2 regions of the Bacillus sp. MUM 13 genome follow, and region 1 is predicted to be linked to the other one. Evidence: riboswitches for the same ligand, from Rfam matches in the RefSeq annotation. Region 1 holds a riboswitch; the other holds the start of a gene.

Region 1 (7,401 bases):
AATAGGCTCGACCTTGTATCGGATTATTCAAATTACGGAGACGGACTGGATTTGGTTGCACCGGGCTCCGGCATACCAAGTCTGCTTCATGATGGAAATGTTACGTATATGGACGGGACTTCTATGGCCGCTCCACATGTAACAGCAACTGTCGGCTTGCTATTAGCGGAAAATCCGTCTCTAAAAATAAGCGAAATCGAAAAAATACTGCATGAAACATCGGATCATGTTGCATTTATTGAAAAAGATAACCAGGACTCGATGGATTATTCAGAAGACGGCGAAGAACCTCCGGCTAAGCCTAATCCAGCCGGCTGGGATGTTGTTTCAGGCTACGGAAGACTAAATGCATTCAGTGCGCTCAGTGATCTCGATCTGCATGCAAAAATCAAAATCATAAAAGATAATGAAAACCATCTTACAGGAACGGCCGCCAAGTATTCCCTGATTGAAGTGAGAAATGGCATGAAATTGCTTGGAAAATCAGCGGCATCCGCTAACGGAAGCTTCACTGTAAATATACCAGTCCAAAAAGCAAATCAGCAGCTTTCTGTCACGATCTCTTCTAAGGATCACGCTGCGAAAACAACCCTTAAAGTTTACGTGCAAAAAGGAGCTGCTCCCTCTGTCCCAACAGTTGCATCTGTCACTGACAAAAGCAGCTATATCACTGGAAAAGCGCAGCCTGGACTGGCTGTCAAGGCTATCAATACATCCAAAAGACTTATTGGCGAGGCCGTCAGCGACAGCAAAGGGTCCTACAAGATTAAGATAGCAAGGCAAAAAGCATACTCTGCTTTGTATGTACACACTACTGATCTGGCAAAAAGAAACAGTAAATCCGTCAAAGTCATCGTAAAGGATAAAACGGCCCCGTCTGCACCAAAGGCAAGCTTCCATGACAATAAGATCACCGGAAGGGCTGAACCTTTATCTTCTGTAAAAGCAGTCAATAAAGGAAAAACTTCTGGAACAGCCAGGGCTGGGAAAAAGGGGCAATTCACCATATACATGAGCAAGAAAGCAACAGGCCCCATATACCTCTATGCAAGAGATAAAGCAGGAAACGTAAGCAAACCAACAAAAATCATAGTGAAGAAATAAATTTCAGCATAAGAAAAAGCAGCTCATCGAGATGAGGCTGCTTTTTTCTTTCTATCTAAAAGTAACGGTTTCCTTCATTGTCCTGATCATTTCGGGCTGGATAGACCGTATTCCGTTTCTTGATTTCCATTGACAAGGAATTCCTGCAGTGCTTCTTTATTTTTGGCTAAATCAGGCTCTAAAACCTGTCCAGCATTAGGATATCTGGTTTCTTTAAAGCCATCTTTAACCGGAATGACCATCGTTTGAATATTACTTTTATTGATAATAATATCCTTTGCAATGCCAATTGCCGTCAAAGTCTTCATATTTGTATCAATGTAAGGCTGGATGGTTCCGACCATTTTAGGAAGCTTGACCACTCCGCTTACGCTCAAAAATTTTTCCTTAAGAGCTCCAATTACCTTCTGCTGGCGTTCTACACGCCCAAAGTCCCCTCTTGCATCGTGGCGGAATCTTGCATATCCAAGCAATTCTTTCCCATGAAGTTTTTGGACTCCCTGTTTCAGATTAACACCGATGTTCTTGGACATAGCTTTCTCCACATCAATCTGAATGCCTTCAGGTGATAGTGCATCTACAATTTTTTCAAAGCCTTTAAAATCAACCAATGCATAATAATTTACATCAATGCCAAAGTTTTGTTCAATTGTTTTACGAAGCAGTTCAGGTCCGCCAAATGAAAATGCTGCATTGATTTTATTCTTGCCGTGCCCCGGAATGTCAACGTAATTATCTCTCATAATCGAAACAAGTTTAAGCTGTTCGGTATCTGTATCATATTGCCCGACCATGATGCTGTCCGTACGTGATACTTCACCCTTTTTGCGGGCATCAATACCCAGCAGAAGCACATTTTGTATACCCTCAATTTTATCGGCAGCCTGAAAATCATCATAGTGTTTTTCCAGCTGAGCTGCAGGCTTGGCCTGTTTTAAGCCCTCATAATATTGAAAACCCGCATATCCTCCTGCTGCTAAAAAAATAAGGAAAACAAAAGTTAATATGCCCTTTAAAACAGATTTCTTTTTCTTTTTTTGCTGCTTTCTGCCTGTACGTGTTTCCACAGCATGCACCACCCATATGTTATAAAAACGTTCATTTTATTAATGACTTTTGAGAAAAAATCCTGCTATCCTTCAATATACCATAATTTAACACGTTTACGTCAATATTTTATTGAAGGAAACTTTTTAGCTATTTTTTAATCCCTTTTCACTTGCTTATAAGTCCGCTGCCCAGCAATGAAGAGAGCTTCTTGATAAGAAGGCCTATTTTAATCAGAGGTAAAAATCCAATCTCAGCAAGTGAAGGTTTGAGAGGAGTACTCAGAGAATACCATGGCTAAAAATTCTCCAAATTAAAAGACGATGCCGAAAGCGGCATCGCCTCATCCTGGTCTGTCTGTATAGTCAGCCCGCCTTTTTCACTGGCTGCTGAAGCCGTTTTTTCCTAAGGCTTCCGCTCCTTTTTCCTACATGGATATAGGTTACGGCCAGGGCAAGCACAAGAACCGTGCCTTTCACAATTTCAAATGCGTAATAAGGAAGATTCAGCATGGTTAAACCATTTAACAAAACACCTATCAAAGCAGCTCCGAAAAATGTGCCGAGCGCATTCGGCTTGCCTGCACCAAGAACGGAAAAACCGACGAATACAGCTGCAACAGCTTCCATAAGCATGGATGAACCTGCATCGATCTGCCCTGATCCAACACGGGCGGCAAAAAGAATCCCTGCCAATGAAGCAAATATTCCAGAAACAATGTAAGACAGCAGCTTCACTTTATTGACATTTATGCCAGACAGGCGTGCAGCTTCAGCATTTCCGCCTGTCATATACAAAATTCTGCCCCATCTGGTATGGGTCAGAATAATGAACACAGCAGCCACAAACACCAGCATGATAATAACAGGAACAGGCACTCCACCCAGTTCCCCCTGTCCTACCCACAGAAAGCTTTTATAAAATTCGCCTGGGGCTTTTCCTCCTGTTGTCATTTCCATATGGCTATAAATAGAGTACCCCTCTGTATATGTCCGGTGAAAGCCTGAAACAATATACATGACTCCAAGTGTTGCAAGAAGATCCGGAATCCTGATTTTCACTATCAGCAAGGCATTAAATAACCCTACGAGCACACCTGTAATGATTGGAAGGATGATAACGAGCCAAAGGGGAAGCTGAAACCATACCATGAGCGACGATGTCAAAACTGTAGACAAGCTCATCGTCGAACCGACAGATAAATCAAAGCCATCCACAATCAGCGTAAATGTGACTCCTAAAGCAAGCAGTGTAACGATGGATATGGACCTCAGAATGTCCGATATATTTCCATAAGAAAGAAATGCGCCATTCACCAAGCTAAAATAAATTAATATCAGCACCATTAAAAGGATGGCTCCATATTTAAATAAAAACCCGATGAATTTCCCGTTCATTTCCATCTTCCTTTCCTCCGCTTGCATACAGCAGGATTTCCTCCTGTGTCGCCTCAGCCGCTGTCAGTTCCTTCACAATTGCTCCATCATACATAACCAGAAGCCGATCGGATACCGCAAGAATTTCAGTAATATCACATGAAAAGTAAAGAACTCCCTTTCCGCTGCCGGCCAGGCGGTGTATGAGCTGAAAAATATCCTTCTTTGCTCCTATATCCACACCCTTGGCTGGCTCATCAAACAGATAAATTTCTGCTTGTCCGGACATCCACTTTCCGATAGCTACCTTTTGCTGATTTCCGCCGCTTAAGTTCATTACGGGAGTTTGGCTGCTATGCGTTTTTATTCCAAGTGTATCAATCATTTCTTCTGTATATTTTTGTTCCGCCTTTTTCTTTAAAAATGAATAGCTGGAGAATCTCCTCAGATGAGGAAAAGTGATATTGGCCTGGACAGATTCCCCGATAAACAGCCCCTCTTTCCGCCTTTCTTCCGGTACAAGGGCAAAGCCAGCCTTAATTGCCTGAGAGGGATGCTTAAATCTAAAATGTTCCCCGTGTACAACGACCTCCCCGCTCTTCCAGGGACTCAGGCCAAACAGAGCTTTGGCCAGTTCTGTCTTCCCTGCTCCGACAAGACCCACTACACCGACAACTTCTCCTTTTGAAACAGAGAAAGAAATATCTCTAAGCATCTCATCATCGTCCAAATGCCTGACCTCAAGCAGCACATCTCCTATTTTGCTCCCGGGTCTTAATAGCTCCATGCTCAGCTGGCTGCCAAGCATCTTGTCTACCACTTGCTGCTGGGTGATTTCCGGGGAAAGGAACGTTCCTACTGCTTCTCCATCCCTCATTACCGTAATGCGGTCACAAATTTCAAAAACCTCCGGGAGCCTGTGAGAGATAAAAATGCTTGCTACCCCCCTCTTTTTCAGCTTCTGGATAATTTCAAATAAATGCCGTGTTTCTTCAAGCGAAAGAGGGGCTGTCGGCTCATCAAAAATAATGATTTTTGCCTCCCTGACAAGGGCACGTGCTATCAGGACCATTTGTTTTTCTGCCAGGGTGAGAGCAGACGCCGGCTTATCAGGTGAAATCCCCCCTGCATGAAGCTGAATCAAAGCGTCATGTGCCTGTTTGAGCATCTTTTTCCTTGATACAAACCATTTTCTTTCCGCGGCAAATGAATCCAGCAAAATATTTTCAGCAACTGACAATTGCGGAACAATGGCTGTATCCACCTCCTGGTACACGCAATGAATTCCACAGTCTTTGGCTTCCTTAGGAGAGCGGAAGCTGACGGTTCTGCCGTCCAATACAATTTCACCGTTGTCCTCAGTGAACACCCCTGAAAGAATTTTAATCAGTGTGCTTTTACCGGCACCATTTGCTCCGAGCAGCGCATGCACTTCTCCTGCTCTCAGCTCTAATTTTGCCTTATTCAAGGCCTTCACTTGGCCGAATGATTTCGAAATGCTTTTCATCTCCAGCAATTTAGCACTCAATTTATGCTCCCCCTTCCATAAGCCTGGGGCTGGGCTTTACAATTCATTACTTCCCATTTTCCAGGTCTTTGAGTTTTTCTGTGTATCCCTGCTCGCTGTGTCCCCAGCCTTTCACATATTTATTGAGCTCTGCTGTCGTAATTTGTTCTGCCGGCAATTCTTCCTTGGTGACGAACACCGGATTTAACTTTACTTTATCAGGCGCGGATCCGGAGCTGAGTTTTTGATAAGCATAACGAACCTGAATTCTTCCGATATCCTTTGGATCAACTGCAGCTGAAGCCACCCATGGGCTGTTTTTATCCTGGATCATTTGAAGATCCTCATCGCTCATGTCGATTCCATAAACTTTGATATCCGTTCTGCCCGCCTGTTTAATGGCCCGCACCGCCCCTTTGGCAAATTCATCCCAAGAAGCCCATACTGCTGTGATTTGGCCTTTTTTAGGATACTGTTTTAAAATAGCTTCCATTTGCGATTGGGTGTCAAGAGCCGTATTTTGAGTAGCTGCCCCAAAAGCAGAAACCTCTTTGATTCCTGTATTTTTGGCTAAAAAGTCTTTATAGGCAATTTGCCTTCTTTCCATCGGTGCAAATCCCGCAACCCAAATTTTCACGATATTGGCTTTGCCTCCCGAATCCTTTGCCAGTTTTTCAAGCGTAGCCTCTGCCATCTGCTGATCCCCTTGCTCAAGAACTGTTACACCCGGTACACTGACTTCAGCATCGAATGCGATAACGGGAATTTTTTTATCAATGGCCTTTTTCACGCCGGCTGTTAGTGCTTCTTTTGTGCCATGGTCAATTAAAATGGCATCAAAGCCCTGATTAATCGCTGCATCAACATTAGAGGACATTTTTGCAAGGTCTCCATCAGAGGTGAATACTGTAACCTTCCCCCCAAATTTTGCAGCCTGTTCCTTCACACCATCGATATATTGTGCAGAGAATGTACCAAGATTCTGCTGCATAATAAGTGCCACTTTCTTATTTGCAAGCGGATTTTTATCACTTGCTTTTGAATCAGCAGCTGTTTGCTTCCCTACATGCGGCTGGCAGCCTGCCAGCAGCATTAAAATAAAAATTAAGGCCATTGATGATTTCCATATATTTTTCTTCATTGATTTCTCTCCCTCGTTATATTTGAGTTTTTCTGACTCCTGGAATTTCTCTTTTAGCCGAATACCCTCCTGTTTTCCATTTTTAAAGGCTCTTTTTTTAGATTGTTGTTTCTTAATGAGTTCTGTGAGACGAAAGCATAACTGCTTCCGGAAACTGCGCACCTGAAAACGGAAGTCTGGCAGCAAGATTAAACAAAGCAAAAAAATAAAAGCCCCTTTCTGTAAAAGAAAGAGGCTTGAAGAATACAAAAATAGATCTTCTAACCTCTTATCTCTCAGAAAGAATAATCTTTCTGCTGGAATTAGCACCGTGCCCTCTGGTATAAATACCGGCGCATTTTATCACGCGCCCCGTCTCACAACGGAATTACAGTCGGTTGCTGGGCATCATCGGGCCAAATCCCTCCGCCTACTCTGGATAAGAGTTTTAAAGCAAAACATTATTCAATTTTTTTCCTGTGGTGAATATACCATCATCTGATTCTTATTGCAACAGTTTTTAGAAAAATCTTTATTGTCGATAAATTAAAATCAAACTTCTATATATCATTCATATAAAGCAATTAATTCATCAACAAGGGAGCCAACATAGGATACTGCCTGTTTGATGCACTCCGGCTTCGACATATCTACTCCAGCATGCTTCAGAAGTTCCAGCGGTTTTTTTGTTCCGCCTGCGCGCAGGACTTCCAGCCACCTGTCAACAGCCGGCTGGCCCTCTTCCTGGATCATTTGGGCAGCTGCTGTGGATGCGGTCAATCCTGCAGAGTAGGTATACGGATATAAACCCATATAATAATGCGGCTGGCGCATCCAGGTTAAGCTTGCATCTTCATCTATTTCTACAGCATCTCCCCAAAAGCCGGCAAGAACGTTTCCTTTTATTTCAGACAAGGTTTTTGCAGTTAGGGGATGGCCATTTTCAGCATGCATGTATACTCTTCGCTGATATTCCCCCTCGAGCAAATGTGTCACAAAATTATGGTAATAGGTTCCAAGCAGCTGCAGGATGATCCAGCGCCTCATCTGCTTATCTTCCGTATTAGCAAGGAGATGCTTCGCCAAAAGAAGCTCATTTAGTGTGGACGGGGCTTCAACGAAATAGGTTGATGGCCTTGTATTGAATAGCCGCTGATTTTTGTTAGCCAGGTAAAAATGTCCGGCATGTCCCAGCTCATGTGCTAATACAAATGCGCCGCGCATAGTATCCTGCCAGGTAATTAAAA
Region 2 (7,401 bases), on a different contig from region 1:
AGTGGAAGTAGAGCTCATGTTTGACGATGATTATGGCTTTTCTGCTGAAGTTTATACAGGCGGAAGAAAGCAGGTGCTCATTACCGTAAACTTAATCGAAGCCCTTCGTCTATGGCTTGACCAGGAGCTGCATCGAAACCCGTATGCCGGTATTGAACTCGTCCTCGATGATAATGAAGGCATAATTGCCTACATTACCGAATGATATATAGAAAATGAATCTCCTTATGAAGAGGAGATTCCTTTTTTTTTGCTAAAAAACAGGGAAGATACGTTGAGTTAGATAAAAGAAGGTTTTAAGTAAAACGTCAAACAAAACGGCACAGTGTGAGTTTATGCCATAAAAAATTGCCCTGGCATGAAAGACCAGAGCATTTTTGTAATGGATGACAGTGCTAATTCAATTTCGTTTTTGGTTTTCTCATTAAGATCGGGTAGAGAATAAGTCCGAAAACAAACAGCCCGATGCCTAAACGAAATGTTTCTAAATTGGCGGTGCCTGATTTTATTACCCATAGAGAATAAATGAGGGCAAGGACCGTAATCAATCCATCAAGCTTGCGTGAACCTTTAATGGTTTCGTATGTTTCGCCAGTAATCACAAGTTTTAGCTGGTAAATGGCAGAAACCAGATACGGGATCAAATAGGCTAGTGTAGCCACGACTATAACAAAATTATAGGCTATTCCTATTGTGCTGGAAATGGTAGTGAACAAGAAAACCTGTGTCATGACATTGGTTAAAGTCAAAGAACGGATTGGACTTCCGTTTTTATTTGTTTTGGCAAAAAAAGCAGGAAATAATTTATCCTTGGCAGCCTGATAGGGAACCTCTGAGCTGACAACGATCCAGCCAATCGTTGAACCTAGAAGGGAAATAAGTGCAAGGATTGCCATTACGGTAGCTCCCGGATGTCCCATTGCTGCCTCTAGTGCATCAACTAACGGCTTTTCTGAGTGGCTTAATTGGTCATGAGGCAATGCTCCCATCGTGAGAAGTGTAATGCCTACATATATAACTAAAGAGACGATCAGGCCAATAATGGTTGCTTTTTTAACATCATGCTGTGATTTGGCCCTGTTTGACAGCATAACGGCTGATTCTATGCCGATGAATGCCCAGAGCGTTGAGATGGCTGCATGATTCACTTGGCTTCCCAGAGAGAGAACATTGCCTTTTGCATCAATGAATGCCTTGCCGTTTCCAAGGTTGGCTGCATCAAAAATGAAAACTGTCACGATAATGAAAAGCGCAAAGCCGAGCACCTTGGCAATAGTTGTAGTAAGATTCATTGTGCCGGCGCTATTAAAGTTTTTTGCCAAAATGGCTTGAATGCCCCATAACATGACTGTGCAAACCATAAAGGTGATGAACTTACCCAGTTCTATAGTAGATGATCCCAGGTAAAAGAGCGGCTTAGTGCTTTGCATAATTGGAAAGAATGCAGATAGATAACCTGCGAAGGATATAATGACAGAAGCAGTGGCCGCCCAGTTTGCCGCCCAATATCCCCATGCCATACTGTACCCCGCTGCCCTTCCGGCTCTGGGGGAAGATGAAAACATAGCTTGTGCATAGCTTTGGGGCCCTGCCTTTAGTTCAGGTTTTCTGATTGCCAGATTCCCAAAAACTAAAGCAATTAAAAATACGCCAATTCCTGTAATGCCCCAGGCTATTGAAGATCCCAAGGAACTTGAATGCTGTGCCAGATTCGAGGGCAGCATAAAAACACCGCCGCCAACCATATTTCCAATAACGAATGTAGCCAATACCCACATTCCCCATTTTTTATTTTGCATAATAATCGACCTTTCTGCTGAGTTCATTTATATGTGAATAAGGAAAAAGATAAGTACATGTTTTATTACTTTAGTAGTATATAATAATATTTTAGTTTGGTAAAGTGATAAACAGATAAACCACTAAAGAATCGATGGGTAATTAAAGGAAATTTGCTTTATTTCTAAGGAAGGCGGGAATAAATGTGTAATATGAATTTTACAATCATGATTGTAAAATATTAATAATGTTTAAAAAACTTGATTTTTCCGTGAATTTAAATTGACAAAAATCAGCCGCGGATTTATTCTGTAAATATCCAAAAAACCAAGTTTTTTGATAAGTATTGTAAATATTAAGATGATAATTGAATATATTGCATTGAAAGCTTATCCAGAGAGGTGGAGGGACTGGCCCTTTGAAGCCTCGGCAGCAGATTCATGGAGAATACTGTGCCAACTCCAGCAGGCGTGAGTCTGGGAGATAAGAAGAGACCTTATTAAGGCATAAACCTCTTCTTTAAATATGAAGGGGTTTATTTTTTTCTCTGTAAAGCTCAGTCATGGTTTTTGCAAATGCAAAAAGGTGAAGGAATTCTGACGAAAAAGCAGGTTAAGTGTAACTGGAACAAAACTGATTTATTTTTGCCCAGGGGATCTGCAAGTGATGGGCTAATGATTGGGAAGTGTGTATATACATAAGGGGGAGCCGTGAAAATGGATGAATCAAAAATAAAATATATTCTTTCAAGTCTTAAAGAATTGGAATTCGGCTCCATCTTGATTACGGTTCATGATGGAGAAATTACACAGATTGATACCACGGAGAAAAAGCGTTTTCCTATCATTAAAAAACAAAATGAAAGAAAGAATTGAAAAAAGGAGCACCTTCTCCGGAAGGCAGCTCCTTTTTTTTGCTCGTCTCACATAACAAATTAAAAAACAACAATCTTTAAAAAAAGAGCATTTAGAAAAGAGCGTGTTCCCTTTGACAAGTCAGGTTGATTAGAGCGAGCATCCTGGAGCGGAAATCAGCCACCATGTTTCATAGCAGCAATGTTTACAAAAACAGCCTTTTGAATCATGCAGAAGAGAGATCAATCCAGTTTATCTTATAGGTTTTGTTGGTTCGAAACGGTTTGTAAACAATACTAATTTTTATTTCGAGATAATAAAGTAACGAAGACAGGAATTGAAAATTTTTTATCAGAAAGAAAAAACACCATGCTAGCAGCTTTTTCTGCAGGCTAATGCTATTAATAGAGCCAGATTTAGTTTGCAAGAAATAGTATTATAATTTATAATTTTAAGAAAATTATAACATTTTAAAAGGGGAGTGGATTTGGGGATGAAGTTATATGTGTCTGTCGATATGGAGGGAATCACTGGTCTAGCTGACCATACTCATGTTGACTCTTCTCAGCACAATTATGAACGAAGCCGGCTCATTATGACGGATGAAGCAAATAGTGTAGTTTCTGCTGCTTTTGAAGAAGGAGCAAGCGAGGTGATCGTCAATGACAGCCACTCTAAGATGAACAATTTGCTTATCGAAAGGCTCCATCCTGAAACACAGCTGATTACAGGAGATGTAAAGCCGTTTTCCATGGTTCAGGGACTAGATGATACATATACGGGAGCCATGTTTGTGGGATATCATGCACGGGCAGGCATGAAGGGGGTTATGTCCCATAGCATGATTTTTGGAGTGAGAAATTTCTTTATTAATGATACACCTGTTGGAGAACTGGGATTTAACGCATATGTCGCGGGGTATTACGATGTACCAGTAATCATGTCGGCTGGAGATGACAGGGCCGCTTTAGAAGCTGAACAGCTGATTCCAAATATCACAACCGTTACAGTAAAAGAAAGTATTTCCCGGTCAGCTGTAAAATCATTGACTCCTGCTAAGGCGGCTGCACTCCTCCGCGAAAAAACGGCATATGCGATAAAAAATATAGATAAGGTGAAACCGCTTACCCCGCCGGATCGCCCTCTGCTAGCCATTGAATTCTCTAATTACGGAGAAGCCGAATGGGCGAACCTGATGCCAGGCACGGAAATCGTCCCCGGCACTTGCACTGTCCGTTTCCAGTCAAAGGATATCCTTGAAGCTTACCAGGCTATGCTTGTCATGACAGAATTAGCGATGAGAACTACATTTTGTTAAGGGGAGCTTTTAGATGAAATCATACATAATCAAAAGGCTTGTTTCCATGATTGTGACTCTTTGGCTGATAGTAACCATGACGTTCTTTCTTATGCATTCTATCCCGGGGTCGCCATTTAATGAAGAAAGAGCTACAAATGAAGCTGTTCAAAAGAACTTGAAAGCTTTTTATCATTTAGATGAACCTCTTTATGTACAATATGGTGCCTATTTAAAATCGCTTGCGGTTTTAGACTTCGGCCCGTCCATAAAAAAACCATCACAGACAGTAAACGATATGCTCGGGAGGGGCTTTCCCATTTCCTTTGAATTAGGTATGTGGACCCTTATTGTGGCTGTCTTTTCTGGATTGATACTTGGTATAGCTGCAGCACTGCGCCATAACGGGATAATCGATTATGCAGCCATGGCCATTGCAGTGCTTGGGATTTCCATACCCAATTTTGTGCTGGCGACTCTATTGATTCAGCAGCTGGCAATAACCTGGCCGATTTTCCCTGTATCTACCTGGCAAAGCCCCATGCACATGGTTTTGCCGATCCTTGCTCTTGCAACTGCGCCAATGGCGATTATTGCAAGATTAACAAGGACAAGCATGCTGGAGGTTTTAACGCAGGATTATATCAGGACTGCCAGGGCAAAGGGCCTTTCCCCTCTTAAAATTGTCATTAAGCATGCGCTCCGCAATGCTTTGCTTCCAGTAATTACAGTGCTAGGGACTCTCGCGGCAAGCATCCTGACAGGAACCTTTGTCATTGAAAAGATTTTTGCCATTCCTGGCATGGGGAAATACTTTGTCGACAGCATCGGCAATCGTGATTATCCCGTCATCATGGGTACAACGGTCTTTTACAGCTGTATTTTAATTGTCATGCTGTTTTTGGTGGATATTGCATATGGAATTTTAGATCCCCGGATCAAGCTGCATAGAAAGGATGGCAATTAAATGGAACTTCATAAGATGAATGAATCCCATAGAGCGCCGGACATTCCTGATGAATGGTTCCGGCCAAAAAGTAAAGATGCGCAAAAGGCGGAAAAAGTGGTCAGGCCAAGTCTCTCATATTGGCAGGATTCATTTCGCAGGCTTTTGAAAAATAAACTTGCTGTCGGGGGCCTGCTTTTCCTGGTTTTTCTTGTGATTATGGCGATTTTCGGGCCGCTGCTTCCGCACCATGCGGAAAATTTGAGAAAACAAAACCTGCCTCCGTCCAGTGAATACTGGTTTGGCACAGATTCATTTGGCAGAGATGTATTTAACAGAACATGGATCGGTGCCAGGGTATCATTGTTCGTGGGGGCTGCTGCTGCTCTTGTGGATCTAGTTATCGGTGTTGCATACGGGGGATTTTCAGGATATAAAGGCGGAAGAACAGACAATTTCATGATGAGAATCATTGAAGTATTATACGGACTGCCTTATCTGCTTGTTGTCATACTGGTTATGGTTGTGCTTGGGCCTGGGCTTTTTACCATCATTGCGGCACTTTCGATTACTGGCTGGATTGGTATGGCCAGGATTGTCCGCGGGCAGGTCCTGCAAATCAAGAACTATGAATTTGTGCTGGCTTCAAAGACGTTTGGGACGAAAACCTCCCGGATTATTAAGAAAAACCTGCTTCCAAACACAATGGGGCCAATCATTGTACAAATGACGCTGACTATCCCGTCCGCCATTTTTGCAGAGGCCTTTCTAAGTTTTCTTGGTCTTGGCATACAGCCTCCGAACACAAGCTGGGGCATGATGGCAAATGATGCATTGTCGGCAATTTTAACAGGGAATTGGTGGCTTCTTTTCTTCCCGGCCTTTTTTATATCAGCGACAATGTTCGCTTTTAATGTACTCGGAGACGGCTTGCAGGATGCATTTGACCCTAAGCTAAGGAGGTGAGCAGGATGGAAAAAGTATTGAAAGTAAAAAACCTTGAGGTGAAATTTGATACATACGGCGGTCAAGTCGAAGCAGTAAGAGGTGTAACCTTTGATTTGTTCAGGGGAGAAACGTTGGCCATTGTCGGGGAATCGGGCTGCGGGAAAAGCGTGACTTCACAGAGCATAATGGGATTGATTCCAAATCCCCCCGGCAGGATAACGGGAGGGGAAATCCTGTTTAACGGCAGGAACTTGGCAAAAACCAGGGAAAAAGAAATGCGGAAGGTCAGGGGAGCAGATATTTCGATGATTTTTCAGGATCCCATGACAGCACTGAATCCTACACTGACAATCGGGGAACAAATCATTGAAGGCATTTTGCAGCATGAAAATATATCCAGAGAAAAAGCAAGGGAAAAGGCGGTTGAAATGCTTTCTCTTGTGGGCATTCCTGGACCGGAATCCCGGCTTAAGCAATATCCCCATCAATTTAGCGGGGGAATGAGGCAGCGGATCATGATTGCCATTGCCCTGGTGTGCAATCCTGAAATCCTGATTGCCGATGAGCCGACAACAGCTCTTGATGTTACCATACAGGCTCAGATACTGGAGCTTTTTAAGGATATACAAAAAAAGACTGGAGTTTCCATTATTTTAATTACTCATGATTTAGGCGTGGTGGCTCAGGTAGCAGACCGGATTGCGGTCATGTATGCCGGGAAAATAGTTGAGACAGGATCGAGGCGTGATATTTTTTACAAGCCGCAGCATCCATACACTAGAGGCCTCTTGCGTTCGGTTCCGCGGCTGGACAAAGAAGATGCGGAATTATTTCCTATTTCAGGGTCTCCGCCTGATTTATTTTCGCCTCCAAAAGGGTGCCCTTTTGCAGCAAGATGCGAATATACCATGGAGGTTTGCGACAGGGTGTACCCGCTGAAAACAGCACTTTCTAAGAATCATGAAGTGGATTGCTGGCTGCAGGATGAGCGTGCCCGGCACATGCTGCCTGCCGCTCCATAATGATTAACTATATACGGCATCACTGTCCGCGCGGCTCCTGGCCTTTGCGGATATAAGTATAGCTCTAAAAATTTGCTCTGTTAAAACTTTATGCCTTGCACTTGCACCGGATATCTGCAGAGAAGATTATCAGAGCTAAAAATTAAGGGGGAAGAATATGAAGAAGAAACTGGGAACGATTTTTATGGCTGCAACTCTGACATTAGCACTTGGAGCATGTACCGCAACAAAGGATGCAGGCTCAGAAGCGGATGGAGGGAGCAAAAAAGGCGGGGAAAAAGTGCTGAACCTGAATAATGGATCAGAACCCACTTCATTTGATCCGGTGATAGGCTTTGATGCTGTTTCATGGAATGCGCTGAATAACATCATGGAAGGACTGACCCGTTTAGGAAAAGACAATAAGCCGGCACCTGCTGCGGCAAAATCCTGGGATATTTCTAACGATGGAAAAACCTATACCTTCCATCTCCGTCCTGATGCCAAATGGTCAAATGGGGATAAAGTGAAAGCAGGAGACTTTGTTTATGCCTGGAAGCGCCTGCTGGATCCTAA

Evidence for each region. A riboswitch is a leader RNA that binds a small molecule or an ion and turns the genes downstream of it on or off. The one in region 1 is predicted to bind S-adenosylmethionine.
Region 2: another riboswitch for S-adenosylmethionine. It lies ahead of BIV59_RS05020 (YezD family protein); the one in region 1 lies ahead of BIV59_RS05790 (sugar ABC transporter substrate-binding protein).

The regions. Positions count from the first base shown of each region.
Region 1 covers NZ_MLYQ01000017.1:29,702-37,102, forward strand. Annotated here, with positions in the region: gene BIV59_RS05770 (S8 family peptidase) at 1-1,104, shown strand, start outside; gene BIV59_RS05775 (LCP family protein) at 1,191-2,171, opposite strand; gene BIV59_RS05780 (ABC transporter permease) at 2,517-3,548, opposite strand; gene BIV59_RS05785 (sugar ABC transporter ATP-binding protein) at 3,517-5,055, opposite strand; gene BIV59_RS05790 (sugar ABC transporter substrate-binding protein) at 5,102-6,175, opposite strand; SAM riboswitch class I at 6,441-6,600, opposite strand; gene pepF (oligoendopeptidase F) at 6,722-7,401, opposite strand, start outside.
Region 2 covers NZ_MLYQ01000014.1:27,473-34,873, reverse strand. Annotated here, with positions in the region: gene BIV59_RS05030 (YxcD family protein) at 1-205, shown strand, start outside; gene BIV59_RS05025 (amino acid permease) at 396-1,799, opposite strand; SAM riboswitch class I at 2,166-2,269, shown strand; gene BIV59_RS05020 (YezD family protein) at 2,496-2,654, shown strand; gene BIV59_RS05015 (M55 family metallopeptidase) at 3,127-3,951, shown strand; gene BIV59_RS05010 (ABC transporter permease) at 3,965-4,897, shown strand; gene BIV59_RS05005 (ABC transporter permease) at 4,898-5,842, shown strand; gene BIV59_RS05000 (ABC transporter ATP-binding protein) at 5,848-6,846, shown strand; gene BIV59_RS04995 (peptide ABC transporter substrate-binding protein) at 7,004-7,401, shown strand, end outside.